4 regions of the Variovorax sp. UC122_21 genome follow, and region 4 is predicted to be linked to each of the others. Evidence: predicted binding sites of a transcription regulator. Region 4 holds the regulator's gene; each other region holds the start of a gene.

Region 1 (7,419 bases), 850 kb from region 4:
GGGCTGCCGCTTCGCCGACACTTGCGACCATGGTAGGTGTCGGCACGTCCCTCTTCTCGACCCGTCCGCCGCTCTCGTGGGAGTTCGCGGCGCTGACCGACGTCGGCCGCGTGCGCGCCCACAACGAGGACGCGGTCCACGTCGACCCGGTCCTCGGGCTGGCGGTGCTGGCCGACGGCATGGGCGGCTACAAGGGCGGCGAGGTCGCCAGCGCGATGGCGGTGTCGCTGGTGCATGCGAACTTCCGGCGCTGGTACGTGCAGGCCGGTCCGCAGGCGCCGGCCCGCGTCGTGCGGCGCGCGCTGCAGGCCGCGACCGACGAGGCCGATGCCGCCATCCTCGATGGCAGCCTGACCAATCCCAACCTGCAGGGCATGGGGACCACGCTGGTCCTGGCCGCCTTCGGGCCGCACCGCGTGATGGTGGGCCACATCGGCGATTCGCGCTGCTACCGGCTGCGCAACGACAAGCTCGAGCAGCTCACGCGCGACCACTCGCTGCGCCAGCAGCAGCTGGATGCCGGCGCCATCACGGCCGAGGAAGCGCTGTCCTCGCCCAACCGGAATCTCGTCACCCGCGCCGTCGGCGTCGAGGCCCAAGTCTTGCTGGAAATGCACGAACACACGGCCAGGCCCGACGATCTCTATATGCTGTGCTCCGACGGGCTCAGCGAAATGGTCCCGGACGCCCAGCTTTTCACGCTTCTGACGAGACAAGACGGTGGTATTGAGTCCAAGGTATCACTTTTGGCAAACATCGCCAACGAAAATGGCGGCCGGGATAACATTTCTGTCATCCTGGCCCGGGCCAGCCTGCCACGCGCGGCGACCTGACGCAGGCGATGGAGCGGCGGAAGCATCCGCTGCGTCGTCGCGGGCCTCGCGACAATTGCAACCAGGGAGTCGGCAGTGCCGAGAATGAGTATCTCGATCGATGGTGTCGTCATCCGGGAGGTGACGCTCGCGAAGGACCGTACCACCCTCGGACGGCGCGCCTACAACGACATCGTGGTCGACAATCTCGCGGTGAGCGGCGAGCATGCCGTTCTGACCCTGCGCGGCGGCGATGTCCAGATTGAAGACCTCAACAGCACCAACGGCACCTACGTCAACGCGGTGGCCGTGCAGAAGCGGACGCTCAAGGACAACGATGTCATCGAGGTCGGCGGCTGCCGCATCCACTACCGCGCGCGCAGCGTCGCGCCCGCGCCCGGCGTGCCGGTCCAGGTCATCATCGGCAACGAGCAGCCTTCCACCCCCATTCCCCTGTCGGCCGCGCCCACCGAATCGGGCGCACTGGTCGAGCTCGGCGTGCCGGTGCTGCGCGTGCTGGCCGGCGAGAACGCCGGCCACGACCTGCCGCTGCAGAAGGTCGTCACCACGGTCGGCAAGCCCGGCGTCGCTGTCGCTGTCATCACGCGCCGCCGCCAGGGCTACGTGGCCGCGAGCGTCATGGGCGCCGTCCTGCTCAATGGCCAGCCGCTCGGCGTCGAGGCCGTCGCGCTGCACGAGCGCGACCTGCTCGAGCTCGGCACCCTGCGCCTGCAGTTCCAGCGGGTCTGAGCCGCGGGTCGTCCGTCGGCGAACCGGCCTCGATCCCGTTCCCGGCTCCGGTCGACCATGAGTGCATTGCGGCGCCACTGGGCGCGCATCGCCGTCACCCTGCTGCCCGTGCTGCTGGCACTGGCGCATGCCACCGGGCTCTGGCACGCCGGCATGCTCGAGCGTCTCGACCACCTGATCTACGACGTGCGCCTGCGCGCGACCATGCCGGGCACCTTCGATCCGCGCATCGTGATCGTCGACGTCGACGACGCGAGCCTCGCACGTCAGGGCCAATGGCCCTGGTCGCGCGACAAGGTGGCGCGGCTCGCGAGCGAGCTGCTGTCGCACCAGCAGGCCAGGGTCGTGGGCTTCGACGTCATGTTCGTCGAGCCCGACCGCAGCTCGGGCATCGACCGCCTGCGCGCGCTGGCGGACGGCCCGCTGCGCGGCATCCCGGAACTCGCCGGCGAGGTCGAGAAACTCGCGCCCTCGCTCGACAACGATGCCATGCTGGCGCGCACGCTCGCGGGCCAGCCCGTGGCGCTGGGCTACTACTTCACCCAGGCCGAGACGCCGCGCGCCCGCGGCGCCCTGCCCGCCGCGCCGCTGTGGCCCGCCGACGCGCTGCCCGCGAAGGAGGGCTACACCACGCACTGGAACGGCTTCGGCGCCAGCCTGCCGGTGCTCGCGCAGGCCGCGCCCAGCGGCGGCTTCCTCAACACCCTGGTCGGCGAGAGCGACGACGGTGTGATCCGCAGCGTGCCGCTGATCGCACGCTACGACGGCGACCAGGCCCGGCCCGGCTACTACGAGTCGCTCGCGCTGGCCGTCTACCGGCTCGCCAGCGGCTCGCCGCCGGTGCTGCCCGCGCTGGTGCCCGGCAGCCCCGGTCGCGCAGCTCGAGTCGCTGCGCATCGGCGAACTGCGCGTGCCGGTCGACCGCAACGCCAGCGTGCAGGTGCCGTTCCGCGGCCCGGGCGGCAGCCGCGGCGGCTCGTTCCGCTACGTGGCGGCCGCCGACGTCCTCGAGGGCCGGCTCGCGCCCGAGGAGCTCAAGGACAAGATCGTGCTCGTCGGCGCCACCGCGCCCGGCCTGCAGGACCTGCGCGCCACGCCCGCGGCGCCGTCCTTCGCCGGCGTCGAGGTGCATGCCAACATCGTCTCGGCGCTGCTCGACGATCGCCTGCTCGCCGTGCCAGACTACGCGCCCGGCTACGAGGTGCTGAGCGTGTTCGTCGCCGGCATCGCGCTGGCCATCGGCCTGTCGCTGCTGCCCGCGCTGCGCGCCGTGGCCTTCATGCTGACCGTGGCCGCGGCGCTGGTCGGGCTCAACACTTGGCTCTATGTCGCGCACGGCCTGGTGCTGCCGCTGGCCTCGGCGCTGGCCATGGTCGCGCTCGCCTTCCTGCTCAACATGAGCTGGGGCTACCTGGTCGAATCGCGCGCGCGCCGCGGTCTGGTGCAACTGTTCGGCACCTACGTGCCGCCGCAGCTGGTCGACGAGATGCTGGAGCGCCCCGGCCGCTACAGCATGCGCGCCGAGAGCAAGACCATGACCGTCATGTTCTGCGACATGCGCGACTTCACGCGCTTCTCGGAGCAGATGTCGCCTTCCGAGCTGCAGGCCTTCCTCAACACCGTGTTCAGCCGCCTCACCGACGTCATCACCGCGCACCGCGGCACCGTCGACAAGTACATGGGCGATTGCGTCATGGCCTTCTCGGGGCGCGCCGCTCGAGACGCCCGAGCACGCCAGCCTCGCCGTCAATGCCGCGCTCGACATGGCCGACGCGGTGCACGACCTCAACCGCATCCACCGGGTCCCTGGGGCCGGCCCGAGATCAGCATCGGCATCGGCATCAACAGCGGCGTCATGAGCGTGGGCGACATGGGCTCGGCCGCGCGGCGCAGCTACACCGTGGTCGGCGACGCGGTCAACCTGGCCTCGCGTCTCGAGGGGCTCAGCGGCCACTACGGCGTCGAGATCGTCGCCAGCGGCGCCACGCGCGAGCTCGCGCCGGCCTATGTCTGGCAGGAGCTCGACAGCGTGTTCGTCAAGGGCCGGGCCCAGGCCGTCGCCGTGTTCACGCCGCTGGCCGTCGCCTGGGACGAGGCGGCCGTCATCGCCGTGCGCGAGGCGCACCGGCTCGAGCGCTGGGCCGAGGTGCTGGCCGCCTACCGGCGCCAGGACTGGGCCTTGGGCCGAAACTTGCTGGACCCCCCTCCTCGTGGCCGATGCCAAAAAAGTCCTTTACCAGCTCTACGCGCAGAGATTAGCCTCGATGGCCTTGCGCCCGCACGATCCATCGTGGGACGGTGCGACCCGGTTCGAAACCAAATGACAGACACAGACAAGGGGTCTCTCACAATGCAGGTTCGCGTGCTGGGTTGTTCGGGCGCCATCGCCAAAGACTGCCGCACCACCTCTTTCCTGGTCGATACCGACCTGCTCGTCGATGCCGGCACCGGCGTCGGCGACCTCACCCTCGAAGAAATGGCCGGTGTCGACGACATGGTGCTCACGCACTGCCATCTCGACCACATCGCCGCCCTGCCCCTGATGCTCGACGCCGTCGGCGGACGCCGAACCCGGCCGCTGCGCGTGCATGCGCTGCGCGCCACGATCGAGGCGCTGCGCGCCCATGTTTTCAACAACATCATCTGGCCCGACTTCGAGAGCATCCCGAGTCCCGAGGCCCCCTTCGTCACCTTCCACGACATCGCCGTCGGCCAGACCCTGCTGCTCGGCAGCGCCACGCCCAAGCGCATCGAGGTGCTGCCGGCCGTCCAGTACCGTGCCCGCCTGCGGCTTCGCCGTGAGCCGCGCCGATGGGGGTGCGCATTGGGTCTTCAGCGGCGATACCGAGCGCAATGCGCCGTTCTGGGACCGCGTCAACGCCCTGGAGGTCGCGATGCTTGTGATCGAGACGGCGTTCAGCAACCGGGAGCAGGCGCTGGCGGAGCGCAGCCTGCATCTGTCGCCGACCATGTTGGCCGACGAACTGGCTCATATCGGGCCGGGCAAGGACTACCCGATCTACATCACGCACACCAAGCCGGCGGAAACCGAGGAAATCATGAGTCAGATCGAATCGCTGGCCGGCCGGCAGGTGCCGGGGCTGGCGCAGCGGGACATCCGCTGGCTCAAGGCGGACGGCATCCTGACCTTTTGAGCCCGGTCGTGCGGCACGGATGGCATGACAAATTTGTCACCATGTGTCGCATCTTGATACATCTTCTGTCACGTGCAGTAACACCAATGTGGTCTGGAGTGACGCGTTAGGTCGCTGACGGGGTGCCGAAACGGGTGGCACGGATGCTGCGGAAGGTTCTTCGCTCCGGGGGGAGGACTCCCGGGAGTGAATACCAACCCAACCAACCTGGAGTTAGTGAAATGAACCGTCGCACTCTCGCCCGCCGCGCTCAGGCCGGCTTTACCCTTATCGAACTGATGATCGTTGTGGCGATCATTGGTATTTTGGCGGCTGTGGCTCTGCCAGCTTACAAAGACTACACCGTCAAGGCTCGCATGTCTGAAGTGGTGCTAGCTGCATCGCAGTGCCGCACGACCATCAGCGAAACGGTCCAAAGCATGGATCCGGCGAAGACGTTCGGCGCGACTGAAGAAAATGTCTACGGCTGCGATGCGGTAAACCCGACCAAGATGGTTGCTTCGATCACGACCACTGCTCCAACTGGCGTAATCACCGTCATCCCGCACGCAACTAATTTGGGTCAAGCGACGGCATTTGATCCCGCCGAAGACAAGATCATCCTGACCCCTTATCGCAATACCGCGGCAGCCGGCGCCGCCCCCGCTGCAGGCGCCTACGCTTTGGCAACTGCCACCACCGGCGGACAAGGCACTCAAGTTTATGAGTGGAAGTGCACCTCGACCGGCGCCGCCTCGAAGTACGCACCGGGTTCATGCCGCTAGTCAGCGTAGCTTCGAAAATCTCACCGCAAAGGGCCGCCTTCGGGCCAATGCCAGTCAGTTAGAACTGACTGGCATTTTTTTCGTCGGGAATTTGTGGGCCAGTTCTTGACGACCCTGGGGAAGTAGCGCCCGGTGCGCCGAGGCGGCAGCACGAAGTAGCGCGACTGCGCCAGCAAGGCCTCCAACTGCTTGGGCAAGGTTCCCGCAGAGTCAAGACTGGGGATGGCCAGTAAATTCACGATGGCATAGCTGGCCGTGTGGAAGCTGATGCGCTGGGGTTCGACCTTCACATGCTCGGCCATCTTGCCCATCCAGCGGCGCAGCAGCGTGTAGGCGATCAGCACGCCCCACAACTCCTGGCGCACCAACTCGGGCTGCTCGCTGCGCAGCACCGGTTCTGCGTCCTGCAAGGACTGCTTGATCTCCCTGAACCCCAGCTCGATCTCCCAACGCTGGCGGTACAGATCGGCCATGGGCGCGCAGGATGCGCCCGAGCGTCCTGCACGAGGTGATGAAGCGCCGACGTCGCCCGCCCACGCTGACCTCGATCAGCCGGGCCTGCCAGTGGCTGGGCAACTGTGGGCGCAGTTGGCGCGCGCGCTGCGATTCGGGCATGCGGATCAACGCATCGCCCTCGGCGAGTCGCTCGACGACTCGTGGCGCAAGTTGTCCTTGGCCCGCATCAGCCAGTGGCGCTGCTCGCCCGCGGCCTGCCAGTCCAGCAGGAACGCGGCCGAGAAGTACCCTCGATCGAACAGGGTCACGGCGTGATCCACGCCCTTCAATTGCGCCGCCAAGCTCAGCTCGCCGCAGTCCATGCCGCCGATCCTGGCGTCCAGCAGTTCGTGGCTGTGAGTGTCCATCAGGCAGGTGGCGCGGATCTGCGGCCAGGGCAAAGGTCCATGCCGCGTGCTGCAGCTGCCCAATTGCTGGCGGTTGTCGGGCGTGTCCGGGGCTGACCACACCACGCCGTCCACGGCCAGCACCCGCAGCGCCTGCTCGCGCTGTGGCGAACGGCCCCAGGCCTGGGTCCGCAGCTCAAACAGCCGCTGCAGCGGTTCTTCGCCCAGGCGCTGACGGGCTTGCACGCTCACGCTGGGCGCGGGCAGCGCCTGCCCAGCCAGGCTCAACTCCAATTGTTGGACCCCCTGCCATAGCGGTCGCTTGCGAAACAGCGCCAGTCCAGTCACCAGCCACACCGCATGCTCGGCGGGCAACTTGCGCTTGCGGATGGAGGTCTTGCCGCTGGCCTTGAGCGCTGGTCTATCCAGGCTGAATCTATCAGTGCACTGAGTTCATCAACCCGATCGAGCACTCGCGGTAGCGTCTCGCGCAGGGCGCTCTATAGCAGGCTCATCAAGCAAAAAGGGGAACGTGTTCAACACGCTCCCCTTGTACTGGATCAGCTCGTCCCCGGGCTTAACTAACTGGTATTGGGGCTCTGGGCCGCAAGTTCCCCACGGTGGTGGCTGCTTGGCGTCGGGCCTGGGGTCGGGTGATCCCGTTCTTCGCGTTCGCACCGCCCATTCGCCGGGTGATCTACACGACCAACGCCATCGAGAGCATCAACGCGCGGCTGCGCAAGATCATCAAGACGCGGGGTCACTTCCCCGGCGACGACGCGGCTGCCAAGCTGATCTGGTCGGCGCTGTTCAACATCACGGCCGACTGAGAGCGTGCCGCCAAGGAGTGGCGAGAGGCGATGAATCAGTTTGCCATCGCCTATGGCGATCGGTTCATTTGAAGCGCCGCCCTGTAGCATGAGAGCGACTTGCACACAAAAATTCGGACAAGCCCCAGGACACCGGCCCTCTACTCGATATGGTCGACTCAACATATGCTCCTCCGATCACTCAATCTGTAGATCGATCGCGTTAGTCCACTGTTGGTACCTCACGCCAATTCAGCAGACGAAGGCCAAGCACGCCAGGCAATTTG
Region 2 (7,419 bases), 120 kb from region 4:
GCGCTGCATGCGAGCGACACCGCGCTTGTCGTGGTCGACATGCAGAACGCCTATGCCTCGCTCGGCGGCTACGTCGATTCGGCCGGCTTCGACATCTCGGGCGCGCAGGGCACCATCGCCGGCATCGTGCGCGCCATCGCCGCGGCGCGCGCGGCCGGCATGCTGGTGGTGTTCCTGCAGAACGGCTGGGACGCCGGCTATGTCGAGGCCGGCGGCCCCGGCTCGCCCAACTGGCACAAGTCGAACGCCCTCAAGACCATGCGCGCGCGGCCCGAGCTGCAGGGACGCTTCCTCGCCAAGGGCGGCTGGGACTACGAGCTCATCGACGAGATGAAGCCGCGGCCCGGCGACATCGTCGTGCCCAAGACGCGCTACAGCGGCTTCTTCAACAGCACGCTCGACAGCACGCTGCGCTCGCGCGGCATCCGCCACCTCGTGTTCACCGGCATCGCGACCAACGTCTGCGTGGAGTCCACGCTGCGCGACGCCTTCCACCTCGAGTACTTCGCCGTGATGCTCGAGGACGCCACGCACGAGCTCGGCGGGCCCGCGATCCAGCAGGCCTCGGTCTACAACGTCGAGACCTTCTTCGGCTGGGTCTCCTCGGTCGACCACTTCTGCCGCAGCTTCGCACCGGCCGCGCTGTCGCAACCCGCCCGGGCCGAAACGGCCACCGCCTGATCCTCTTTTCTCCAGGAGTCTTTCCATGCCCAAGCAAGCCATCATCCCGCCCGGCACCGGCGTGCCGCTCGCCCCCTACGTGCCCGGCACGCTCGCCGACGGCGTGCTCTACGTCTCGGGCACGCTGCCCTTCGACAAGGACAACAACGTGGTCCATGTCGGCGACGCCGCCGCGCAGGCGCGCCATGTGCTCGCCACCATCCAGGGCGTGGTCGAGGCCGCGGGCGGCACCATGGACGACGTGACCTTCAACCAGATCATGATCAAGGACTGGGCCGACTACGCGAAGATCAACGCGGTCTATGCCGAGTTCTTCCCGGGCACCAAGCCGGCGCGCTTCTGCATCCAGTGCGGCCTGGTGAAGCCCGACGCGCTGATCGAGATCGCCTCGATCGCGCACGTGGGCCAACAGGCCTGAGTTCGATGAGCACCCTGCACTACGAGGTGCATGGCCCGTCCGATGCCGCGGCCACCGTGCTGCTGTCGTCGGGCCTCGGCGGCTCGGCCGGTTTCTGGCAGCCGCAGCTCGGCGCGCTGGTCGCGGCCGGCCACCGCGTCATCGTCTACGACCAGCGCGGCACCGGCCGCAGCCCCGCCGCGCTGCCCGAGGCCTACGCCATCGCCGACATGGCGCGCGACGTGCTCGAGATCCTCGATGCCACGCACACCGCGCAGTGCCACTTCGCGGGCCACGCGCTCGGCGGCCTCGTGGGCCTGCAGCTCGCGCTCGACGCACCCGCGCGCATCGCGAGCCTGGTGCTCGTCAACGCGTGGGCCCGCCCCAATCCGCATTCGGCGCGCTGCTTCGATGCGCGGCTCGCGTTGCTCGGCGCCTGCGGCGCGCGCGCCTATGTCGAGGCGCAGCCGATCTTCCTGTACCCCGCGGCCTGGGCCGCCGAGCATGCGCAGCGCGTGGCCGACGAGGTCGACCATGCCTTCGCGCACTTTCCGGGCGAGGCCAACATGCGCGCGCGCATCGGCGCGCTGCGCGCCTTCGACGTGGCCGCGCGCCTCGGCGAGATCGCCGCGCCCGTGCTGATCGCGGCCGCCAAGGACGACGTGCTCGTGCCCTGGACCTGCTCGCAGCATCTCGCCGACGGCCTGCGCGACGTCACGCTCGACTTCGTCGCGCACGGCGGCCATGCCCACAGCGTGACCGAAGCCGAGGCCTTCAACCGCGGACTGCTCGATTTCCTCTCGCGGGTCGCCGCACCCGCCGCCATCGCATGACCACTTCCTCTTCGCTCGACGACGCGGCGCTCGCGCTGCTTTTCACCGCCGCGCGCAGCCACAACGGCTGGACCGACGAACCGGTGTCCGACGCTCAGCTGCGCCAGCTGCACGCGCTCGCCAGCCTCGGCCCGACCTCGGCCAACTGCTCGCCCGCGCGCTTCGTGTTCGTGCGCACGCCCAAGGGCAAGGCCCGGCTCGCGCCCGCGCTGTCCAAGGGCAACCTCGAGAAAACGATGAGCGCGCCCGTCACCGTCATCGCCGCCTGGGACCGCAGGTTCTACGACCGGCTGCCCACGCTGTTCCCGCATGCCGACGCGCGCAGCTGGTTCACCGGCAGCCCCGAGGCCGCGCACGAGACGGCCTTCCGCAATGCCAGCCTGCAGGCCGGCTACCTGCTGCTGGCGGCGCGCGCGCTCGGGCTCGACGCGGGCCCGATGTCGGGCTTCGACAAGGCCAAGGTCGACGCCGCCTTCTTCGAGGGCAGCGACTGGACCGTCAACTTCCTCATCAACCTCGGCCACGGCGACGCGTCGAAGCTGTTCGGGCGCCTGCCGCGCCTGGGCTTCGACGAGGCCTGCGTGCTGGCCTGAAAGCACCCGGCATGCAACACGCCATGGCCTCCATTCCGACGCCCGCCGGGTTGCCGTGCGGCCTGCAGAAAAGCGACTATCGCAACGCGATGGCGCGACTGGGCGCGGCCGTCAACATCATCACCACCGACGGTCCCGCGGGCCGCGCCGGCTTCACGGCCTCGGCCGTCTGCAGCGTGACCGACGAGCCGCCGACCCTGCTCGTGTGCCTCAACCGCTCGGCCTCGGTGTACCCGGCCTTCAAGGCCAACGGCGTGCTGTGCGTGAACGTGCTGGCCGCGGGCCACCAGTCGCTGTCAGCGCTGTTCGGCGGCCGCACGCCGATGGACGAGCGCTTCGCCGCCGGCCGCTGGCGCCGCGATGCCACCGGCTCGCCGATGCTCGAGGACGCGGCCGTCTCCTTCGACTGCCGCGTGATGCACGCCACCAGCGCGGGCACGCACGACGTGCTGTTCTGCGAAGCCGTGGCCATCGCCATCGGCGGCGCGGCGCAGGGACTGATCTACTTCGACCGGCGCTATCACGAGATCGCGGCGCCGCCGCACTGAAGCCGCTGCCTCAACGCGGCTCGATGCCCTGCAGCACGATGCGCTGCACGTTCTCCACCGTGCGCTCGAAGAAGCCCTCGTCGTCGAGCGTGTGACCCGACAGCGCCTGCACCTGCACGCCGAAGTCGGCGTAGTGCTGCGTGATCGCCCACAGCGCGAAAATCAGGTGCGGCGGATCGACCGGCGCGAGCTTGCCGGCCTCGACCCAGGCGCGGATCACTTCGGATTTCTTCTCCACCAGCGTGCGCAGCTCGCGATCGAGTTCGTCGCGCAGCAGCGGCGCGCCCTGGATCATCTCGAGGCAGAACAGGCGCGAGGCATCGGGCCGGTCGCGCGAGATCACGAGCTTGCGCCGGATGTAGTCGCCGATCGCCTCGCGCGGATCCTGCTCGGCGCTGAAGCCGCGCAGCGGCTCGAGCCACAGCGCGAGCAGGTCGCGCAGCACGTTGACGTAGAGCTCCTCCTTGTTCGCGAAGTAGTAGAGCAGGTTGCTCTTCGACACGTCGGCGCGCGCGGCCACCTGGTCGATCGAAGTGCCGTGCAGCCCGAAGCGCGAGAACAGCCCGAGCGCCGCGCCCAGGATCGCGCTGCGCTTGTTCTCGATCTGGCGCAGCCGCCGGTTCACCGCCGACGCGCTGCGCACGGCGGGCTTGCGGCTCGGCTTCTCGCTGTGGCTGGCCGCGGCCAGCGCCTTGGTCTTCGGCATCTTCCCTCGCTCTTTCTCTGTTCGTCGATCGTCGTCGGTCATGGTTTCGGAACGCGCACCACTGTAAGGCCGCGATGCATCGCACCGCGCCGCGCCGGTGTTGACCAGGCCCCACGGCGCACCATGCTGACGCGACGAAAGCGATTTGTCCATTTGGTCCAACTGGCACAGACGTTGCATGGCGAAAGGCATGCCAAGCCCATGGAGCCATTCGCCATGACCCTGCTGTCCGTTCCCATCATCGATCTCGCGCCGTACTTCGCCGGCACCGCCGAAGGCAAGGCCCAGGTCGCGCACAAAGTCGACGAAGCCTGCCGCAGCATCGGCTTCCTCGTGATCACCAACCACGGCATCGCACCCGAGCTGATCGAACGCGTGGCCTCGCTGTCGCGGCGCTTCTTCGAGCTGCCCCTGGCCGACAAGCGCAAGGTCGACCGCCCGCGCGAGGACGCGGTGCGCGGCTACAGCGCGGTCGGCGAGGAAGGCCTCTCGTACAGCCTCGAGGAAGCGGCACCGGGCGACCTCAAGGAGTCGTTCTCGATCGGCCCCTCGAACGTGCCCGACGACGACTACCACCGCGGTCCCGCCGCAGGCCCGCACTTCGAGCCCAACAGCTGGCCGCCGATCGAGGGCTTCCGCGAAGCCTACGAGGGCTACTTCGAGGCGATGAGCGATCTCTCGCGTTCGCTGATGCGCGTGTTCGCGCTCGGCCTCGCGCTGCCCGAGCGCTTCTTCGACGACAAGATCGACCGCCACATCAGCATGTTCCGCGTGCTGAGCTATCCGCCGCAGCGCGAGCAGCCGCTGCCGGGCCAGCTGCGCGCGGGCGCGCACAGCGACTACGGCAGCCTCACGATCGTGCTGCCCGACGACAAGGGCCTGCAGGTGTTCAACAAGGCCGGCCAGTGGGTCGACGTGCCGCAGGTCGAGGGCGGCCTGGTCGTCAACATCGCCGACCTGATGATGCAGTGGACCAACGACCAGTGGGTGTCGACGCTGCACCGCGTGATCAACCCGCCCTTCGAGGTGGCGAGCACCAACCGCCGGCAGTCGCTGGTGTTCTTCCACCAGCCCAACTACGACGCGATGGTCGAGTGCCTGCCGAGCTGCCTCGCGCCCGGCGAACAGCCGAAGTACGCGCCGATCTCCTCGGGCGACCACCTGACCTCGAAGTTCGTCAAGCAGACGACCTTCGGCGGCACCAAGGTGACGGCGTAGAGAACATGGCCCACCTGTCCTACGTCAACGTCTTCGCGAAGGACGTGGTCGCGCTCAGCGGCTTCTACCAGCGCGTGTTCGGCTTCCCCGAGATCGAGGCGATCCGCTCGCCGATCTTCCGCGGCCTCGACACCGGCAAGTCGAGCCTGGGCTTCAACGCGCTCGATGCCTACGAACTGCTGCAGCTCGCCGAGTTCTCCGACACGCGCGGCGTGAAGTTCCTTCTCAACATCGACGTCGACAGCCAGGACGAGGTCGACCGGATGGTGCCGATCGCGCTCGAGGCCGGCGCCACGCTGGTCAAGGCGCCCTATCGCACCTACTACGACTGGTACCAGTCGGTGCTGCTCGATCCCGAGGGCAACGTGTTCCGCATCAACTTCATGCTGTGACGCGCCTGCGGCCTCCTCGCGCCTGCTCCTTCTCCTTCTTCTTCCGGCCCCTTCCGCCATGCCTCTCTCGAAAGGTTGCTCCATGCCGCGCACTCCCGTCTCCTGTCTCGCCCTGACCTTCGCGGCGGGCGCAGCGTCCCTCGCGGCGCTGCCCGCGGTCGCCGCCGACGGCTTCACGCTCAAGGACAAGCCCAAGATCGCGATGCTCTACTTCGGCCCCAAGAACGACGGCGGCTGGACCCAGGCCTTCGACGAGGCGCGCGTGAAGATCGAGAAGGAACTCGGCCAGAAGATCCAGTTCGTCGAGAACGTGCCCGAGGACGCCTCGGCCATCAAGCCCGCGGCCGAGAAGTTCATCCAGCGCGGCGCCAACATCGTCATCGGCACGGCCTTCGGCTATTCCGACAGCTTCAAGGACCTGGCCGCCAAGTACCCCGACGTCGCCTTCCTCAACGGCTCGGGCACCACCAACGGCCGCAATCTCGAATCCTTCTACGGCCGCACCTACGAGAGCCAGTACCTGTGCGGGATGGCCGCGGGCGCGGCTTCCAGGAGCGGCAAGCTCGGCTTCGTCGCGGCCGATCCCTTCGGCGTGGTGAACTGGACCATCAACGCCTTCGCGCTCGGCGCGCAGAAGATGAACCCCAACGCCACCGTCAACGTGATCTACACCGGCGCGTGGAACGACCCCGTGAAGGAACGCGCCGCCGCCGCCGCGCTGATCGACCAGGGCGCCGACGTGATCGGCCAGCACGTCGACAGCCCCACGCCGCAGATCGTCGCGCAGGAGCGCGGCGTCTACGGCACCGGCCACCACCGCGACCTGCGCCAGTTCGCGCCCAAGGCCACGCTGTGCTCCTCGGTCTGGGTGTGGGACCGCTTCCTGACGCCCGAGCTCAAGAAGATCATGGCCGGCAACTGGAAGCCCGCCGAGTACGGCGCCTTCATTTCGATGAAGGACGGCGGCACCGACATCGCGGGCTTCGGCCCGGCCGTGCCCAAGGACAAGGCCGCGCTGATCACGGCCGAGCGCGACGCGCTCATGAAGGGCAAGCAGATCTACGCCGGCCCGCTGGCCGACCGCGACGGCAAGGAGCGCGTGGCCAAGGGCGCCGTGCTGTCCGACGCCGACCTCTGGAAGATGGACTGGTTCGTCAAGGGCGTGGTCACGCAGAAGTAGCCGCGAGGAATTCCGCTCTCATGCCCAACGCGCTCGAACTCACCGGCATCCGCAAATCCTTCGACGGCTTCGCGGCACTGACCGACGCGCACTTCGCCGCGCGCTGGGGCGAGGTGCATGCGCTGCTCGGCGAGAACGGCGCGGGCAAGTCCTCGCTGATGAACATCGCGGCCGGCCTCTATGCGCCCGAGGCGGGCCAGCTGCTGGTCGACGACAACGCGGTGCGCTTCGCCGGCCCGCGCGATGCGGCGCGCCAGCGCATCGGCATGGTCCACCAGCATTTCAAGCTGGTGCGGCCCTTCACCGTGGCGCAGAACATCCTGCTGACCGCGCCGCCTTCGGCCGAGTTCCGAAGCCATGGCGAGCGGCTGCGCGACATCGCGCGCGACATCCGCAACAAGGCCTCGGCGCTGGGCTTCGACATCGACCCGATGCGCCGCGTCGACACGCTCTCGATCGCCGAGCAGCAGCGCGTGGAGATCCTCAAGGTGCTGCTCGCGGGCGCGCGCATCCTGATCCTCGACGAGCCCACCGCCGTGCTGACCGACCAGGAGGCCGCGCGGCTGCTGCAGACCGTGCAGGGGCTCGCGCGCGGCGGCGCCGCGGTGGTGCTGGTCACGCACAAGATGGCCGACGTGAAGACCTATGCCGACCGCGTGACCGTGATGCGCGGCGGCCGTACCGTCGCCACGCTGCGCCCGCAGGATGCATCGGTCGCCGAGCTCGTGAAGCTCACGGTGGGCGAAGCGGTCGCGGCCTCGGCTTTCCGGCCCGCGCCCTCGGCACGCGGCGCGGTGCGCCTGTCGGTGCGCGGCCTGCGCACCCCCGCCTCGCCCGAGGGACGCCGCGTGCTCGACGGCGTCGACCTCGT
Region 3 (7,419 bases), 460 kb from region 4:
CGGCCCTGGCGCTCGATCGCGCGTTCGCGCGCGGCGATCACGCGCGTGCGGATGGCGGCGGTGGGTTCGCCCGCGGGCGCGTCGAGCAGCTGTTGCGCCGAGATTGCGGGCACTTCGATGTGCAGGTCGATGCGATCGAGCAGGGGGCCGCTGAGCTTGCGCTGGTAGCGCGCCACCTGGTCGGGCGTGCAGCGGCAGGCCTTCGCGGGGGCGCCCAAAAAGCCGCAGGGGCATGGATTCATGGCGGCCACGAGTTGAAAGCGCGCCGGAAAATCCGCCCGCCGCGCGGCCCGCGCGATGGTGATGGTGCCGGTCTCGAGCGGTTCGCGCAGCGCCTCGAGCGCGGCGCGCGAAAACTCGGGGAACTCGTCGAGGAACAGCACGCCGTGGTGCGCCATCGAGATCTCGCCGGGCCGCGGCGGCGAGCCACCGCCGACCAGCGCCACCGCGCTCGAGGTGTGGTGCGGCGACGCGGTCGGCCGGTGCATCCAGCGCTCGGTCGAGAAGCGCCCGCCCAGGCTCGCGATGGCCGCGCTCTCGAGCGCCTCGTCGATGCGCATCGGCGGCAGCAGGCCGGCGAAGCGCTGGCCCAGCATCGACTTGCCCGAGCCCGGCTCGCCCATCATCAGGAGGCTGTGGCCGCCGGCCGCGGCGATCTCGAGCGCGCGCTTGGCGCCGGCATGGCCCTTCACGTCGGCCATGTCGGCATAGGCCGGGGCGCCGGCTGGCGCCGACGCCCGGGCGCGCGACCAGCCGTCGTCGTCCGCGTCCTGGTCGGCCTGCGCATCGGCCGGCAGGAAGCGCCGCACCACGTCGAGCAGATGCCTGGCGCCATGGACCTCGGCGCCGGGCACCAGCGCGGCCTCGTCGGCGCTGGTCGCGGGCAGCACCAGCCGGGTGGCGATGCCGCGCGTGTGCAGCGCGAGCGCCATCGCGAGCGCGCCGCGCACCGGCCGCAGCTCGCCCGACAGCGAGAGCTCGCCCGCGAATTCGTGCCCCGCGAGCCGCGCGCCCTCGATCTGGCCGCTGGCCGCAAGGATGCCCAGCGCCATCGGCAGGTCGAAGCGGCCCGAGTCCTTGGGCAGGTCGGCCGGCGCGAGGTTCACGGTGATGCGCTTGTTGTGCGGGAACTCCAGCCCGGCGTTCTGGATGGCCGAACGCACGCGCTCGCGCGCTTCCTTGACCTCGGTTTCGGCGAGCCCGACCAGCGTGAAGCTCGGCAGGCCGTTGGCCAGATGCACCTCGACCGTGACACTGGCCGCTTCAAGCCCGAGCAAGGCGCGGCTTTGCACCAAAGACAGACTCATTCCGTGCTTCCTCCCTATATTGGTGCGCCCGATTTCGGTCGTCGCGGGCGTCTTGTTCTTTTTTCAGTGCAAGCCACAAAGCATTGCGCTTGTAACTATTTTTGGCTGTCTTCCTGGGGTGCGCCGCAACCGGTCGCCGGGGGATGTGCACTTTGGCACGCTCCCTGCTTTGAGGGTCATCAGGTTCCACAACACTACTTGCGAGGAGTTCCCGATGACGCACCGTTCCGCCGCCCAGGCCCTGATCGTCCTGGCCACCGCCCTGACCACGTCGGGCGCCGCCCTGGCGCAGGCCACCCCAGACGCTGCGGCGGCGCCTGCCGCGGCACCCGCTGCTTCCCCGATCACGGCCAACATCTCGCTGACCACGAACTACAAGTTCCGCGGCCAGGACCAGGACATGATCGGCCGGGACGACTACGCCAAGACCCGCGGCCTCAAGCCCGCCATCCAGGGCGGCTTCGACTACGCCTTCGGCGAGAGCGGCTTCTACGTCGGCAACTGGAATTCCAGCGTCAACTGGCTCAAGGGCAACAGCGTCGAGGTCGACCTGTACGGCGGCTACAAGTTCAAGGCCGGCCCGCTGGACATGGACGTCGGTGCGCTGACCTACATCTACCCGGGCAACTCCGTGGGCAACACCACCGAGCTCTACGGCGCGGCCACCTACGCGAACGAAACCTTCGGCTCGTTCACGGCCAAGTACTCGCACACGGTGTCGAAGGACTACTTCGGCTACGCCGGCAACAAGCTGGGCTCGGGCCTCAAGGGCCGCAACACCGGCTACCTGAACCTGAGCTACAGCAAGGAGATCGTGCCGAAGGTCACGCTCAAGGCCGCCGTCGGCTTCACCCGCTTCTCGAGCGACATCCGCCACAACACGGCCGCCAAGAACTACGTCGACTACAACGTCGGCGCCACCTACGACTTCGGCGGCGGTCTCACGCTCACCGGCTCGGTGCAAGGCGCGAACAAGAAGGACGCGTTCAACGTCGCGGCCGGCCCGCTGTACGACTTCGGCTTCTACACCGTGCAGCAGGTCTACTCGCCCAACAAGCCGCGCTTCATCCTCACGCTGACGAAGACGCTGTAAGCGCAACACAACGAGGCGCGGCCCATGCTGCCGCGCGAATTCTTTCCATCCAAAGGAGCAACTCATGAAGCTGGTCACAGCCATCATCAAACCGTTCAAGCTCGACGAAGTGCGCGAAGCCCTCTCGGCCATCGGCGTGCAGGGGATCACCGTCACCGAGGTCAAGGGCTTCGGCCGCCAGAAGGGCCACACCGAGCTCTACCGCGGCGCGGAGTACGTCGTCGACTTCCTGCCCAAGGTCAAGATCGAGGCGGCCGTCTCGGATGACCTCGTCGAACGCGTGATCGAAGCCGTCGAGGGCGCCGCGCGCACCGGCAAGATCGGCGACGGCAAGATCTTTGTCTACAACCTCGAGCAGGTCGTGCGCATCCGCACCGGCGAAACGGGCCGCGAAGCCCTTTGATCGAGTCCAGGCCCGAAAGAACAACGTCCATGAAAAAACTGCTTGTCTCCCTCGCGCTCGGCTTGAGCGTGCTTGCCGCCGGCACCACCGGCTTCGCGCAGACGCCCGCGCCCGCCGCCGCCGCTTCGGCACCGGCCGCCGAGGCTCCGGCTGCCGCCGCGCCGGCCGCCGCAGCCGCGGCCGCACCGGCTGCTGCCGCTCCCGCCGCCGCGCCGGCCGCGGCCCCGGCACCCAAGGTCGATTCGGGCGACACCGCCTGGATGCTGACCTCCACGCTGCTCGTGATCCTGATGACCATCCCCGGCCTCGCGCTGTTCTACGGCGGCCTGGGCCGCTCGAAGAACATGCTGTCGGTGCTGATGCAGGTCTTCGTGATCTTCTCGCTGATCAGCATCCTGTGGGCCATCTACGGCTACAGCCTCGCCTTCACGGGTGAAGGAAGCTTCGTCGGTACCTTCGACAAGATCTTCCTCAAGGGCGTGTCGCAGGAGACCTTCGGCGCGCTCACGACGATCCCCGAGTACGTGTTCGTCGCGTTCCAGGGCACCTTCGCCGCCATCACCGTGGCGCTGATCGTCGGCGCCTTCGCCGAACGCGCCAAGTTCTCGGCCGTGCTTCTGTTCTCGGTGCTGTGGTTCACCTTCGCCTACGTGCCGATGGCCCACATCGTCTGGGGCGGCGGCCTGCTCGGCAAGGACGGCGCGCTCGACTTCGCGGGCGGCACCGTGGTGCACATCAACGCCGGTGTGGCCGGCCTGGTCGGTGCCTACATGGTCGGCAAGCGCGTGGGCTACGGCAAGGAAGCCTTCACGCCGCACTCGCTCACGCTCACCATGGTCGGCGCCTCGCTGCTGTGGGTCGGCTGGTTCGGCTTCAACGCCGGCTCGGCGGGTGCCGCCAACGCCGCTGCTGGCCTGGCCTTCGTGAACACGGTGCTCGCCACCGCCGCCGCCGCGCTGTCCTGGATCCTGGGCGAGAGCCTGCACAAGGGCAAGGCCTCGATGCTGGGTGCCGCCTCGGGCGCCGTCGCCGGCCTCGTCGCAGTGACCCCCGCCGCCGGCTTCGTCGGCCCGATGGGTTCGATCGTGCTGGGCCTGCTGGCCGGCCTGGTCTGCCTCTGGGGCGTGGGCGGTCTCAAGCGCATGCTCGGTGCCGACGACGCGTTCGACGTGTTCGGCGTCCACGGCGTGGGCGGTATCCTGGGTGCCATCCTGACCGGCGTGTTCGCGGCCCAGGGCCTCGGCGGTACCGGCGGCCTGACCCCCGACACCTTCTCGATGGGCGCCCAGGTCTGGATCCAGATCAAGAGCGTGCTGTTCACCATCGTCTGGTCCGGCGTCGTGGCGTTCATCGCCTTCAAGATCGCAGACCTGGTGCTCGGCCTGCGTGTGACGGAAGAGGAAGAGCGCGAAGGCCTCGACATCTCGTCGCACGGCGAAACCGCCTACAACCGCTGATCGGAAAAGCTCCGACACGCGACAAGGACACCGCGGGTTCCTCGCTCCAGAGGAAGGGACCCGCGGTCCACCACCAGACCACCACCCTGTTTTTCCAAGGTCCTTCCAAGGTTTCCTGAAGCCCATTTTTTCAGCGAGAGTCTCCTTTGGATGTTCAGCCCGCAAGCACCTCGGTGCGAGCGGGCTTTTTTTTGTCCCCGATCCGGCGCGGCCCGGCGCGGCCCGGTGCGGTCCGACAGCGGCTGGCCGTGGCGCGGGGGCACAATCCCAGGCATGTGGACCCCCCTGGACAACAGCCTCAGCGCCCTCGGCGAATCGCCGTTCTGGCACCCGCAGGAACGCTCCCTGTACTGGCTCGACATTCCCGGCCGCGCGGTGCTGCGCACGCGCGGCGAGATCGGCGCCGGCGGCGCGGTCGAGCGCTGGGACCTGCCGACCGAGCCCGGCTGCATGGCGCCCGCGCGCAGCGGCGGCCTGGTGATCGCGCTGCGCGACGGCATCTACCGCGCGCGGGAATGGGGCGGCGCGCTGTCCGCGATCGCGCGCGTGGAGCACGACGCGGCCACCATGCGCTTCAACGACGGCAAGTGCGACGCGTTCGGCCGCTTCTGGGCCGGCAGCATCAACGAGGCGAAGGACCGCGCCAATGCCGCGCTCTACTGCCTCGACGCGCGCCGCGACGGCGGCCAGTCGCCGATGCTCTCGCAGATGGCCGATGGCGTGACCACGGCCAACGGCCTCGCGTTCTCGCCCGATGCGCGCACGCTCTACTGGGCCGACACGCCGGCCCACGCGGTGCGCGCCTGGGACTGGGATGCCGCGCACAACACGCTCTCGCGCGCCCGCGTCTTCAAGCAGTTCGACGCCAAGCCCGAGGGCTGGTCGCCCGGCTCGGCGCTGGCCTACGGCGGGCGGCCCGACGGCGCCACGGTCGATGCCGAAGGCCACTACTGGGTCGCGATGTTCGAGGGCGCGCAACTGCTGCGCCTCGCGCCCTCGGGCGAGGTCGTGGCGGCCTTCGCGCTGCCGGCGCAATGCCCGACCATGCCCTGCTTCGGCGGCGACGACCTGCGCACGCTGTTCGTCACCACCGCGCGCAAGGGCCGGCCCGAGGCCGAACTGGCGCGCAAGCCCGCCTCGGGCATGGTGCTGTCGACGCGCGTCGAGACGCCGGGACTGCCGGTCCACTTCTTCGAGGATTGAACCCCGGCGTTCGCATGGCCTTGCAGCACATCCCGCCGATCCAGTGCCTCGTGACCTTCGAGGCGCTGGCGCGGCTGCGCCATGCGGGCCGCGCGGCCGACGAGCTCTGCGTGACCGCCAGCGCGGTCAGCCACCGCATCCGCCAGCTCGAGTCGCACGTGGGCTTCAAGCTGTTCGGCCGCGGCGACTTCAGCCTCACGGCCGACGGCGCGGCCTACCTCGCCAACGTGCGCACCGGCCTGGCCGCGCTGCAGGCGCATGCGGGCGGCGGCAACGCGGCGGTGGGCCAGCGCGCCGCCACGCGGCTGCGGCTCGCGGTCACGCCGACCTTCAGCCGCCAGTTCCTCATGCCGCGGCTCGAGCTGTTCCGCAACATCTATCCCGACATCGACCTGGTGCTGCAGGTGTCGATACCGCTGCTCGACGTGACCGCCGAGCCGGCCGACCTCGAGGTGCGCTACGGCAGCGGCAACTACGCCGACTGCGAGCACCGTCCGCTGCTCGAGGAGCTGGTGGTGCCGGCCTGCAGCCCGAGCTACCTCAACGAGTTCGGCCCGTTCCACGGCTTCCGCACCGCGGCCGAGATCGCGGCCGCGCGGCTGATCCGCAGCCCGCTCGAGCCCTGGGGCACCTGGTTCGCGAGCTGCGGCATCGACCAGCCCGAGCCGCGGCTGGGCTCGCAGTTCAACGACCTGGGCCTGGTCTACGACGCGGCCGCGAGCGGCTTCGGCGTGGCGCTGGTGCGCCAGAAGATGGGCGCGGCCTGGTTCGAATCGGGCCGGCTGGTGGCGCTGTCGGAGCACGCGGTGCGCTCGCCGCACCGCCACACGCTGTGCTGGCAGCCGGGCGCGCTCGAGCGCTGGGAATGCGCGGCCTTCGCCGACTGGCTGGTGCAGGCGCTGCGCTGAACACGGCCCCAGCCCGCACCGCGCGGCGAAGATTCCTCAAGCCCGCCGCAAAAATCCTTCAACCCGGAGGCCGCGCATTTCCTTAGAGTGGGGGGCCGGCCCCCGCCAGGCTTCCGCAGAAGAACACCGAGAAGAGACTTCGCCCATGAACGCGCCCCCCGAGCCCGACGCAGCATGCGTCGCTCCAGAAGACAGAACGCCAGTCGCAGGTCGTGCGCGCGCTGCAGGCCCACCTGCCGGCGCATGCGCTGATCTGGCATGCCGAGGACACCACGCCCTACGAGTGCGACGGCCTCACGGCCTACCGCCAGCGGCCGCTGGTGGTGGCGCTGCCCGAGACCGAGGCGCAGGTGGCGGCCGTGCTGCGCACCTGCCACGGGCTGGGCGTGCCGGTGGTGGCGCGCGGCTCGGGCACGGGGCTGTCGGGCGGTGCCATGCCGCACGAGATGGGCGTGACGCTCTCGCTCGCCAAGTTCAACCGCATCCTGAAGATCGACCCGGTCGCGCGCACCGCGCTCGTGCAGTGCGGCGTGCGCAACCTCGCCATCAGCGAGGCGGCCGCGCCCTACAACCTCTACTACGCGCCCGATCCCTCGAGCCAGATCGCCTGCTCGATCGGCGGCAACGTGGCCGAGAACTCGGGCGGCGTGCACTGCCTCAAGTACGGCCTCACGCTGCACAACGTGCTCCAGGTGCGCGGCTTCACGGCCGAGGGCGAGCCGGTGACGTTCGGCGGCGAGGCGCTCGATGCCGCCGGCCTCGACCTGCTGGCGCTGGTGATCGGCAGCGAGGGCATGCTCGCCGTCACCACCGAAGTCACGGTGAAGCTGGTGCCCAAGCCGCAGCTGGCGCGCTGCATCATGGCCAGCTTCGACGACGTGCGCAAAGCCGGCGACGCGGTGGCCGCGGTGATCGCCGCGGGCATCATCCCCGCGGGGCTCGAGATGATGGACAAGCCCATGACCGCCGCCGTCGAGGACTTCGTGCATGCCGGCTACGACCTCGACGCGGCCGCCATCCTGCTGTGCGAATCCGACGGCACGCCCGA
Region 4 (7,419 bases):
CCAGCGGCAAGGTCGACATCACCATGGACATCAGCTCGATCAACACCGGCGTCGACCTGCTGAACCGGCACGTGCAGAGCAAGGACTTCTTCAACGTCGCCGAATTCCCCACCGGCCGCTTCGTCGCCGAGCGCATCGCCTTCAGCGGCGACAAGGTGGCCGAGGTGCCCGGCACGCTCACGCTGATGGGCCAGACCAAACCCGTCACGCTCAAGGCCGTGCGCTTCAACTGCTACCTGAGCCCGCTGATCAACCGCCAGGTCTGCGGCGGCGACTTCGAGACCACCGTCGAGCGCAGCGACTGGGGCATCACCTGGGGGCTGAACTTCGGCTTCGAGAACAAGGTGAAGCTGCTGGTGCAGGTCGAGGCGGTCAACGTGCAGCCATGAGTTCCGAAAGAGAGCACCTCCAATGATCGACACCACCCTTTCCCTGCTCGGCATCGCTGGCGCCATGGCCGTGGGCGCGATGAGCCCGGGCCCGAGCTTCGTGATGGTGGCGCGCACGGCCGTGGCCTCGCGCGCCGACGGCCTCGCGGCCGCGCTCGGCATGGGCGCGGGCGGGCTGGTGTTCGCGATCGCGGCGCTCGCGGGGCTGCAGGCCGCGTTCCTCGCGGTGCCGGCGCTCTACCTCGCGATCAAGGGTTTCGGCGGTGCCTACCTGGTCTACCTCGGCATCCGCATCTGGCGCGGCGCGCGGCAGCCGCTCGCGATGGCGCCGGAGGTGGGCACGCCCGCGGCATCGGGCGGCCGCGGCAAGCGCACCTTCCTGCTCGGGCTGGCCACGCAGGTCAGCAACCCGAAGACGGCCGTGGTCTACGCGAGCATCTTCGCGGCCTTCCTGCCGCGCGAGGTGCCGCTGGTGCTGGCGCTCGCGGTGCCGGCCGTCATCTTCTGCATCGAGACCGGCTGGTACGCCATCGTCGCGCTCGCGCTGTCGTCGGCGGCGCCGCGCTCGGCCTACCTGCGCTACAAGACCTGGATCGACCGCGCGGCCGGCGGCGTGATGGGGCTGCTGGGGCTGCGGCTGGTGTGGTCGGCGGTGCGCGGGACCTGAGGCCGGTTCCTAGAGCAGGCTTTCGGGCGTCAACGGCGCCAGCAGCTCGAGCATCGTGCGGTCCCAGAAGCCCGAGTCGGGCTCCTCGCTCAGCACCGTGGTCTTGCCCGCCTCCTCGCTGATCCACTCCAGCCGCGAGTCGCTGCCTTCGGCGAAACGCAACCGGTAGGCGCCCTGCTGCTTGAGCACCTCGAGCAGCTTCAGCGCCTGCTGCGCCATCTCGGGGCTGCGGATGAATAGGCCGATCTCGGTGTTGTGGACCTCGGAGCGCGGGTCGAAATTCATCGAGCCGACGAACAGGATGCGCCGGTCGATCACGGCCGACTTGGCATGCAGCCGGCCGACCGAGGTGCCGAACAGGCCCAGCCGCACGCTGCGACGCGTGCGGTTGGTGCTCAGTTCGTAGAGCTCGGCGCCCAGGCGCAGCATGTCGGGGCGGTAGCGGCGGTAGGCGGTGTGCACCAGCGGCTCGTCGGTGGCGGCGAGCGAGTTGGTCACCACGCTGATCTTCACGTCGCGCCGGCGGATTTCGTTCATCGCCTCGAGCCCCGCGGCGCCCGGGATCAGGTAGGGCGAGACGATGGTCACCTCGCTGCGCGCGCGGCGCATCTGCTCGACCACGTTGTAGCGCACGCTGTCGACATCGAGCAGCGGCACGCCGCCGTACGAGGCGGTCTTGCCGATCACGCGGTCGGGCGAATCGGCATAGGCCTCGGCCGTGGTCCAGATCAGGCCGAGCCGGCCGGCGTCGAGGTCCTCGGCGATCGGGCCGTAGCCCAGCAGGTCGTTGGGCGCGGGCTTCGGCGGCGGCGGCGTGGTGTCGGGGCCGGTGGCGGCCTCGAAGCGGCGCCGCAGTTCTTCGGCAGGCAGCGCGCTCGCCACCACCGACTCGACGGGCCGCACGTAGGGGCTGTTCCAGTACTGGTCGAACAGGCTGCCCAGGCGCGGGATCAGCGCGCCGGTCACGAAGGTGTCGAGGTCGATGAAGTTCTCGCCCGCGGTGCGCCGGAAGTACTGGTTGCCGATGTTGCGCCCGCCCGCCACCGCCATCGCGCCATCGGCGATGAACAGCTTGTTGTGCATGCGCCGGTTGACGCGGTTGAAGTCGAACAGCGAGGCACCGAAGCGCGCGAGCAGGCTGCCGCGGCCGGCCGGGAAGGGGTTGAACAGGCGCAGCTCGACGTTGGGCGTGGCCGCGAAGCCGCGCAGCAGCTCGTCCTCGCCCGAGGTGTAGAGGTCGTCCATCAGCACCGCGCACCCGCACGCCGCGCTGCGCGGCGTCGCGCAGGGTGCGCAGCAGGTAGCGGCCGGTCTCGTCGTTCTCAATCTGGTAGTACTGGACGTCGAGCGTGCGCTGGGCGCGGCGCGCGAGCTGGATGCGGGTGTCGAAGGCGAAGTCGCCGCCGGGCATGAGGCGAAAGCCGCTGAGGTCGGGATCGGGCTGCGCGGCCAGCGCGATGCGGCCGAGCGCGGTGTCCTTCGACACGGCGATGGCCTGGGTGGGCGCGCGCGGGGCCTGGTCGGGCAAGCTCGCGCAGCCGGCGGCCAGCAGCGTGGCCGCGAGGGCGAACATCCAGAGCCCACAGCGCGACAGCAGGCGTCGGGCCATCGGCGGCTTTCTACAGGGCCTTGCGCAGGTTGGCGGGCGCGATGCGCAGCGCCTCGCGGTACTTGGCCACCGTGCGGCGCGCGCACTCGATGCCCTGCTCCTTGAGCATCTCGGAGATCTGGCTGTCCGACAGCGGCTTCTTCACGCTCTCCGAACCGACGAACTGCTTGATCAGCGCGCGCACCGCGGTGCTCGAGGCATTGCCGCCGGTCTCGGTGCCCAGCGCCGAGCCGAAGAAGTACTTGAGCTCGACCGTGCCGAAGGGCGTGGACATGTACTTGGCGGTGGTCACGCGCGAGATGGTGGATTCGTGCAGTCCGAGCTCGTCGGCGATCTCGCGCAGCACCAGCGGGCGCATCGCGAGCTCGCCGTGCACGAAGTAGCTCTTCTGCCGCTCGACGATGGCGTTGCTCACGCGCAGGATGGTGTCGAAGCGCTGCTGGATGTTCTTGATGAACCAGCGCGCCTCCTGCAGCCGCTGCGACAGCGCCTGGCTGCCCTCGCCCTTGTGCGACTTGAGCGCGCCGGCGTAGATGTCGTGCACGCGCAGCCGCGGCATCACCTCGGGGTTGAGCATGACGCGGAACTTCACATTGGTGCCGCGGCCGGTCTTGGTCACGATCACGTCGGGAATGACGATGTTGCGCTCGACGTCGACGAAGCGGCGGCCGGGCTTGGGCTCCAGGCGCGCGATGATCTGCAGCGCCGAGCGCACCAGCTCCTCGTTGGTTCGCGTGAGCGTGGCCAGGCGCTTGAAATCGCGCCGCGCGAGCAGCTCCATCGGCTGCTTGCAGATGGCCAGCGCGGTCTTGCGCACCAGCTCCTCGTCCTCGGTCTCGTCCTCGTCGGCCAGCGCGCGCAGCTGGATCGCGAGGCATTCGCCGAGGTCGCGCGCGCCCACGCCCGCGGGCTCCAGGCTCTGCAGCAGGCCCAGCGCGACCTGGAAGTGGTGCACCAGTTCGTCGAACTGGTCGTTGTCGTCGCCCGCGAGGCCCGAGGCCAGCGCAGGCAGCGAATCCTCGAGGTAGCCGTCGTCGTTGAGCGACTCGATCAAAAAGCGCAGCGCGGCGCTGTCGTTCTCGTTGAGCCGCAGGCTCAGCGCCTGGCGGTGCAGGAAGGACTGCAGCGATTCCTGGCTGCGCGCGAGCTCGGTGGCATCGGCGCGCTCGTCGTCGCCGGTGCTGCTGTTGTTGCGCGCGGGCGCGTCGCTGCCCCATTCGCTGTCGTCGGGCGCCATGTCGACGGTGCCGTCGCCTTCCCAGTCGGGCTCGCGCTCGGGCGAGTCGAGGGCCGGCTCGGCCTCGGACGACGAGGCGGTCTCGGTGGACGTGGTCGAGGTCGAGGGCGCGGCGCTCGCGTAGTCGCTCTCGGCCTCGCGCTCGGTGTCCTCGCGCGGCGCCGGCGTGTCGGCGGCGTCGAGGCCGAATTCCTCGCGCGCGGCTTCCTCGGCGGTGCGCTCGAGGAAGGGGTTCTCGTCGAGCATCTGCTCGACCTCCTGGCTCAGTTCGAGCGTGGAGAGCTGCAGCAGCCGGATCGACTGCTGCAGCTGAGGTGTCAGCGCGAGATGCTGCGAAACGCGCAGCGACAAGCCTTGTTTCATGCCCTCAGCAAATGACTGGCGCGAGCTTCATCACATCCGGAAGTGCTCGCCCAGGTAGACCCGGCGCACTTCGGCGTTGTCGACGATCTCCGAGGGCGTGCCCTGTGCCAGCACATGGCCGTCGCTGATGATGAAAGCGTGATCGCAGATGCCCAGCGTCTCGCGCACGTTGTGGTCGGTGATGAGCACGCCGATGCCGCGCTCCTTCAGGAAACTGATGATGCGCTGGATCTCGATCACCGCGATCGGGTCGATGCCGGCGAAGGGTTCGTCGAGCAGGATGAAGCGCGGCTGGGTGGCCAGCGCGCGCGCGATCTCGACGCGGCGGCGTTCGCCGCCCGACAGCGCGAGCGCGGGCGAATCGCGCAGGTGGTCGACGCGCAGGTCGGCCAGCAGCTCCGACAGGCGCTCTTCCATGCGCGGCTTCGACAGCGCCTGCAGCCGGCCGTTGGCATCGGGTTCGCGCTGCAGCTCGAGCACCGCGCGCACGTTCTCCTCGACCGTGAGCTTGCGGAAGATCGAGGCCTCCTGCGGCAGGTAGCTCAGGCCCATGCGCGCGCGGCGGTGGATCGGCATGTGGGCGATCGGCTCGCCGTCGATGGAGATCTCGCCCGCATCGGCGCGCACCAGCCCGACGATCATGTAGAACGAGGTGGTCTTGCCGGCGCCGTTGGGCCCGAGCAGTCCGACGACTTCGCCCTTCTGCACGTCGAGCGAGACGTCCTTGACCACCTTGCGGCTGCCATAGCTCTTCTGCAGGCCGCGCGCGACGAGGCGGCTGCCCGGCACGCCGTTGGCTTCCTGGGTTCCGGCGGCTTCGATCACTTGCGTTCTTCCGCTTCGCCGCTGAGCGTGGTGCTCGGGCGCAGGCCGGCGCCCGGGGCCGGCGTGGGCGTCGGCGCCGCGGGACGGCGCGTGGCCGGGGCCGAGGCACCGGGTGCCGCGGGCGCGGCCGACTTCGGCGTGAGGATGGCCTTGACGCGGCCGCCGCCGCCCGGCGCCGACACGCCGGCGTTCGGCGGCACGGTCGAGCCGTTGACGGTGTAGGTGTCGTTGCCCTGGTCGTAGACGATCAGCGCGCCGCTGCTCTCGTCGTTGGGCGTGGCGCCGACCAGGCGGCGCATGACGGCGCGGCGGATGAACTTGACGTTGTCGGCGCGGCTGTCGTACTCGATGACCTCGGACTCGCCCTCGATCCACTCGTCGCCGTTGCCGTTGCGCTTCTGCTTGTAATAGGCGAGCTTGCCGGGCGCCGCGGTGACCACCCCGTACTGGTAGCCCTCGGGGTCCTGGCGCACGTCGATGCGCGCGCCGCGGATGATGATGGTGCCCTTGGTGACCACCACGTTGCCGGTGAAGACGCTGGTCTGCTTGAGATCGTCGTAGCGCATCGAATCGGATTCGATGTTCATCGGCTTGGTCCGGTCGGCCGTTTCGGCCAGGGCCGTGGCGGCGGAGCCGGCCAGCAGCAGCGCGGCCAGCACGAGGCGACCGGTGCGGCGAAGGGAGGAGGTGGGGTGAGAGTGCGATGTCATAGAGGCACGAAACTTGCTCTGCATTGTATGCGGCCCATCGCGCCAGACCCATGCGCGCGGATGAAAAAGCCCCGGGACGGCGAACCCGGGTTGCGGCCCCTCGCGGGATGGACCCGCGTTTCCGCCGGATGGCGGCTTGGCCGCCCCGGAACCCTCGACGGGATTCCGGCCTCCCGGCGGCGGAGCGGCTACAAGGTGTGAAGAAACCGTCGCGAGCGCCCCGAGGTCGCGCCGAAGGCCGGAGCCGTACTCTGTACGGTGAGGACCGCAGGTGCGAGATCGGGGCGCGCGGCAGGTTTATTCACGCCCTTGTCAACCCTTGCGGGCTTCGCCGATCAGGTAGTTCGTGACCGACAGCGCCTTGTTCATGTTGCCGGCGGTTTCGCCATCCACGTACCAGCGGCCGGCCACGGCCAGCGCCGGCACGCCGGCCACCTTGTAGGCATCGGTCAGCTGCGAGGCGCGCTTGGCCTTGCTGGCCACGCCGAAGGAGGTGAACAGTTCCTTGAACTTCGCGGCGTCGAGGCCGCTCTTCTCGGCCCAGGCCACGATGTTGGCGTCGCCGTTGACGTTCTGGCGCTGGGCGTGGATCGCGTTGAAGACCTTGGGCTGGTATTCGTCGACCTTGCCCATCGCCTCGAGCGCGTAGTACAGGCGCTGCTTGGCCTCGACGTCGTTGCCCACGAAGGGCACCGGCACGCGGCGCAGCACCACGTCGGCGGGCTTGCTCTTGGCCCAGGCCTCGAGCGCGGGCTCGAAGTCGTTGCAGTGCGGGCAGTTGTACGAGAAGAACTCGATCACCTCGATCTTGCCGGCCGGTGCGTCGACCGGCACGCGCTTGTCGAGCACGAGGTATTCGGTGCCGGCCTTGGGCGCGCGGGCCTGGGCTTGCGCGGGCAGGTGGGCCATCAGGCCGAGCGAGCCAGCGGCGACGGCCAGCGAGAAATCACGACGTTTCATGGGAAAGAGCTCTCCAGTTGGTAGACGGCAGACTGAGCCGGGCCGGTGAAGCGGAGTTCCCGCGCGCGGTGCTCGGGGCTCCGGGAAACCCGGGGGCGGCGCGGACCGCGGCGAAGCTTAAAGAAAAACCATGACCGTTGCCGTGGGGGGCCACCCGGCGGCGCCCTCCCCCGGCCGGACGGCGCTCAGCGCTGGACGCGCACCAGCGCCGAGTCGAGGCCGGCGCCGTCCATCCGTTCCTTGAGGCGGTCGGCGTCGTCCTTCTTGTTGAACGGACCGGCGCGCACGCGGTAGACGGTGCGGCCGGCCTGCTCGCGCTCGGTCACGCGGGCCTCGACGCCCATCAGCGAGAGCTTGGCGCGCTGCGCCTCGGCGTCCTCGGTGGTGCGGAAGGCGCCGGCCTGCACGAAGTACATGAAGGGATCGGCGCCGCCGGAGCCGGTGGCGGCCGCGGCATTGCCGCTGCTCGAGGACGGGGCGGCGGCCACCGTGGTGCTGCCGCCGACGCTGCCGGCGCGGGCCCGGGCCAGATCGCCGAGCGGATCGTTCGAGGGCGGCAGCGCGTTGGCCTCGGCCGGAACCGGCGCGGGCCGCGCGGGCTTGGGCGCGACCACCACCGGCACCGGCGCCGTGGGCGGCGGGGTGCCGGGCGAGACCGC

What was found. The regulator sigma-54, encoded in region 4, starts transcription at its own class of promoters, with help from an activator protein. The targets are predictions, from matches to a motif close to TGGCANGNAANCTGCTTT.
Region 1: a site for sigma-54 is predicted at 4,853-4,870, ahead of ACHMXE_RS12445 (pilin). Genes of this name have one in related genera too.
Region 2: a site for sigma-54 is predicted at 3,922-3,939, ahead of ACHMXE_RS40620 (isopenicillin N synthase family dioxygenase). Genes of this name have one in related genera too.
Region 3: a site for sigma-54 is predicted at 1,461-1,478, ahead of ACHMXE_RS42310 (TorF family putative porin). Genes of this name have one in related genera too.

What each region holds. Positions count from the first base shown of each region.
Region 1 covers NZ_CP172004.1:49,212-56,630, forward strand. Annotated here, with positions in the region: gene ACHMXE_RS12420 (Stp1/IreP family PP2C-type Ser/Thr phosphatase) at 30-833, shown strand; gene ACHMXE_RS12425 (FHA domain-containing protein) at 909-1,562, shown strand; partial or broken gene ACHMXE_RS12430 (CHASE2 domain-containing protein) at 1,716-2,330, shown strand; partial or broken gene ACHMXE_RS12435 (CHASE2 domain-containing protein) at 2,503-3,561, shown strand; partial or broken gene ACHMXE_RS12440 (3',5'-cyclic-nucleotide phosphodiesterase) at 3,913-4,717, shown strand; gene ACHMXE_RS12445 (pilin) at 4,939-5,481, shown strand; gene ACHMXE_RS12450 (transposase) at 5,502-5,954, opposite strand; gene ACHMXE_RS12455 (transposase domain-containing protein) at 6,102-6,698, opposite strand; partial or broken gene ACHMXE_RS12460 (transposase) at 6,929-7,225, shown strand; gene ACHMXE_RS12465 (pilus assembly protein) at 7,356-7,419, opposite strand, start outside.
Region 2 covers NZ_CP172004.1:5,929,566-5,936,984, forward strand. Annotated here, with positions in the region: gene rutB (pyrimidine utilization protein B) at 1-681, shown strand, start outside; gene rutC (pyrimidine utilization protein C) at 707-1,099, shown strand; gene rutD (pyrimidine utilization protein D) at 1,105-1,911, shown strand; gene ACHMXE_RS40605 (malonic semialdehyde reductase) at 1,908-2,504, shown strand; gene rutF (NADH-dependent FMN reductase RutF) at 2,528-3,052, shown strand; gene rutR (HTH-type transcriptional regulator RutR) at 3,063-3,758, opposite strand; gene ACHMXE_RS40620 (isopenicillin N synthase family dioxygenase) at 3,975-4,976, shown strand; gene ACHMXE_RS40625 (VOC family protein) at 4,982-5,368, shown strand; gene ACHMXE_RS40630 (BMP family ABC transporter substrate-binding protein) at 5,451-6,548, shown strand; gene ACHMXE_RS40635 (ABC transporter ATP-binding protein) at 6,569-7,419, shown strand, end outside.
Region 3 covers NZ_CP172004.1:6,264,876-6,272,294, reverse strand. Annotated here, with positions in the region: gene ACHMXE_RS42315 (YifB family Mg chelatase-like AAA ATPase) at 1-1,307, opposite strand, end outside; gene ACHMXE_RS42310 (TorF family putative porin) at 1,522-2,400, shown strand; gene glnK (P-II family nitrogen regulator) at 2,465-2,803, shown strand; gene ACHMXE_RS42300 (ammonium transporter) at 2,833-4,260, shown strand; gene ACHMXE_RS42295 (SMP-30/gluconolactonase/LRE family protein) at 4,534-5,463, shown strand; gene ACHMXE_RS42290 (LysR substrate-binding domain-containing protein) at 5,478-6,371, shown strand; gene ACHMXE_RS42285 (FAD-linked oxidase C-terminal domain-containing protein) at 6,584-7,419, shown strand, end outside.
Region 4 covers NZ_CP172004.1:5,809,000-5,816,418, forward strand. Annotated here, with positions in the region: gene ACHMXE_RS40065 (YceI family protein) at 1-389, shown strand, start outside; gene ACHMXE_RS40070 (LysE family translocator) at 412-1,056, shown strand; partial or broken gene ACHMXE_RS40075 (phospholipase D family protein) at 1,066-2,665, opposite strand; gene ACHMXE_RS40080 (RNA polymerase factor sigma-54) at 2,676-4,265, opposite strand; gene lptB (LPS export ABC transporter ATP-binding protein) at 4,296-5,090, opposite strand; gene lptA (lipopolysaccharide transport periplasmic protein LptA) at 5,087-5,800, opposite strand; gene ACHMXE_RS40095 (thiol:disulfide interchange protein DsbA/DsbL) at 6,113-6,760, opposite strand; gene ACHMXE_RS40100 (SPOR domain-containing protein) at 6,946-7,419, opposite strand, start outside.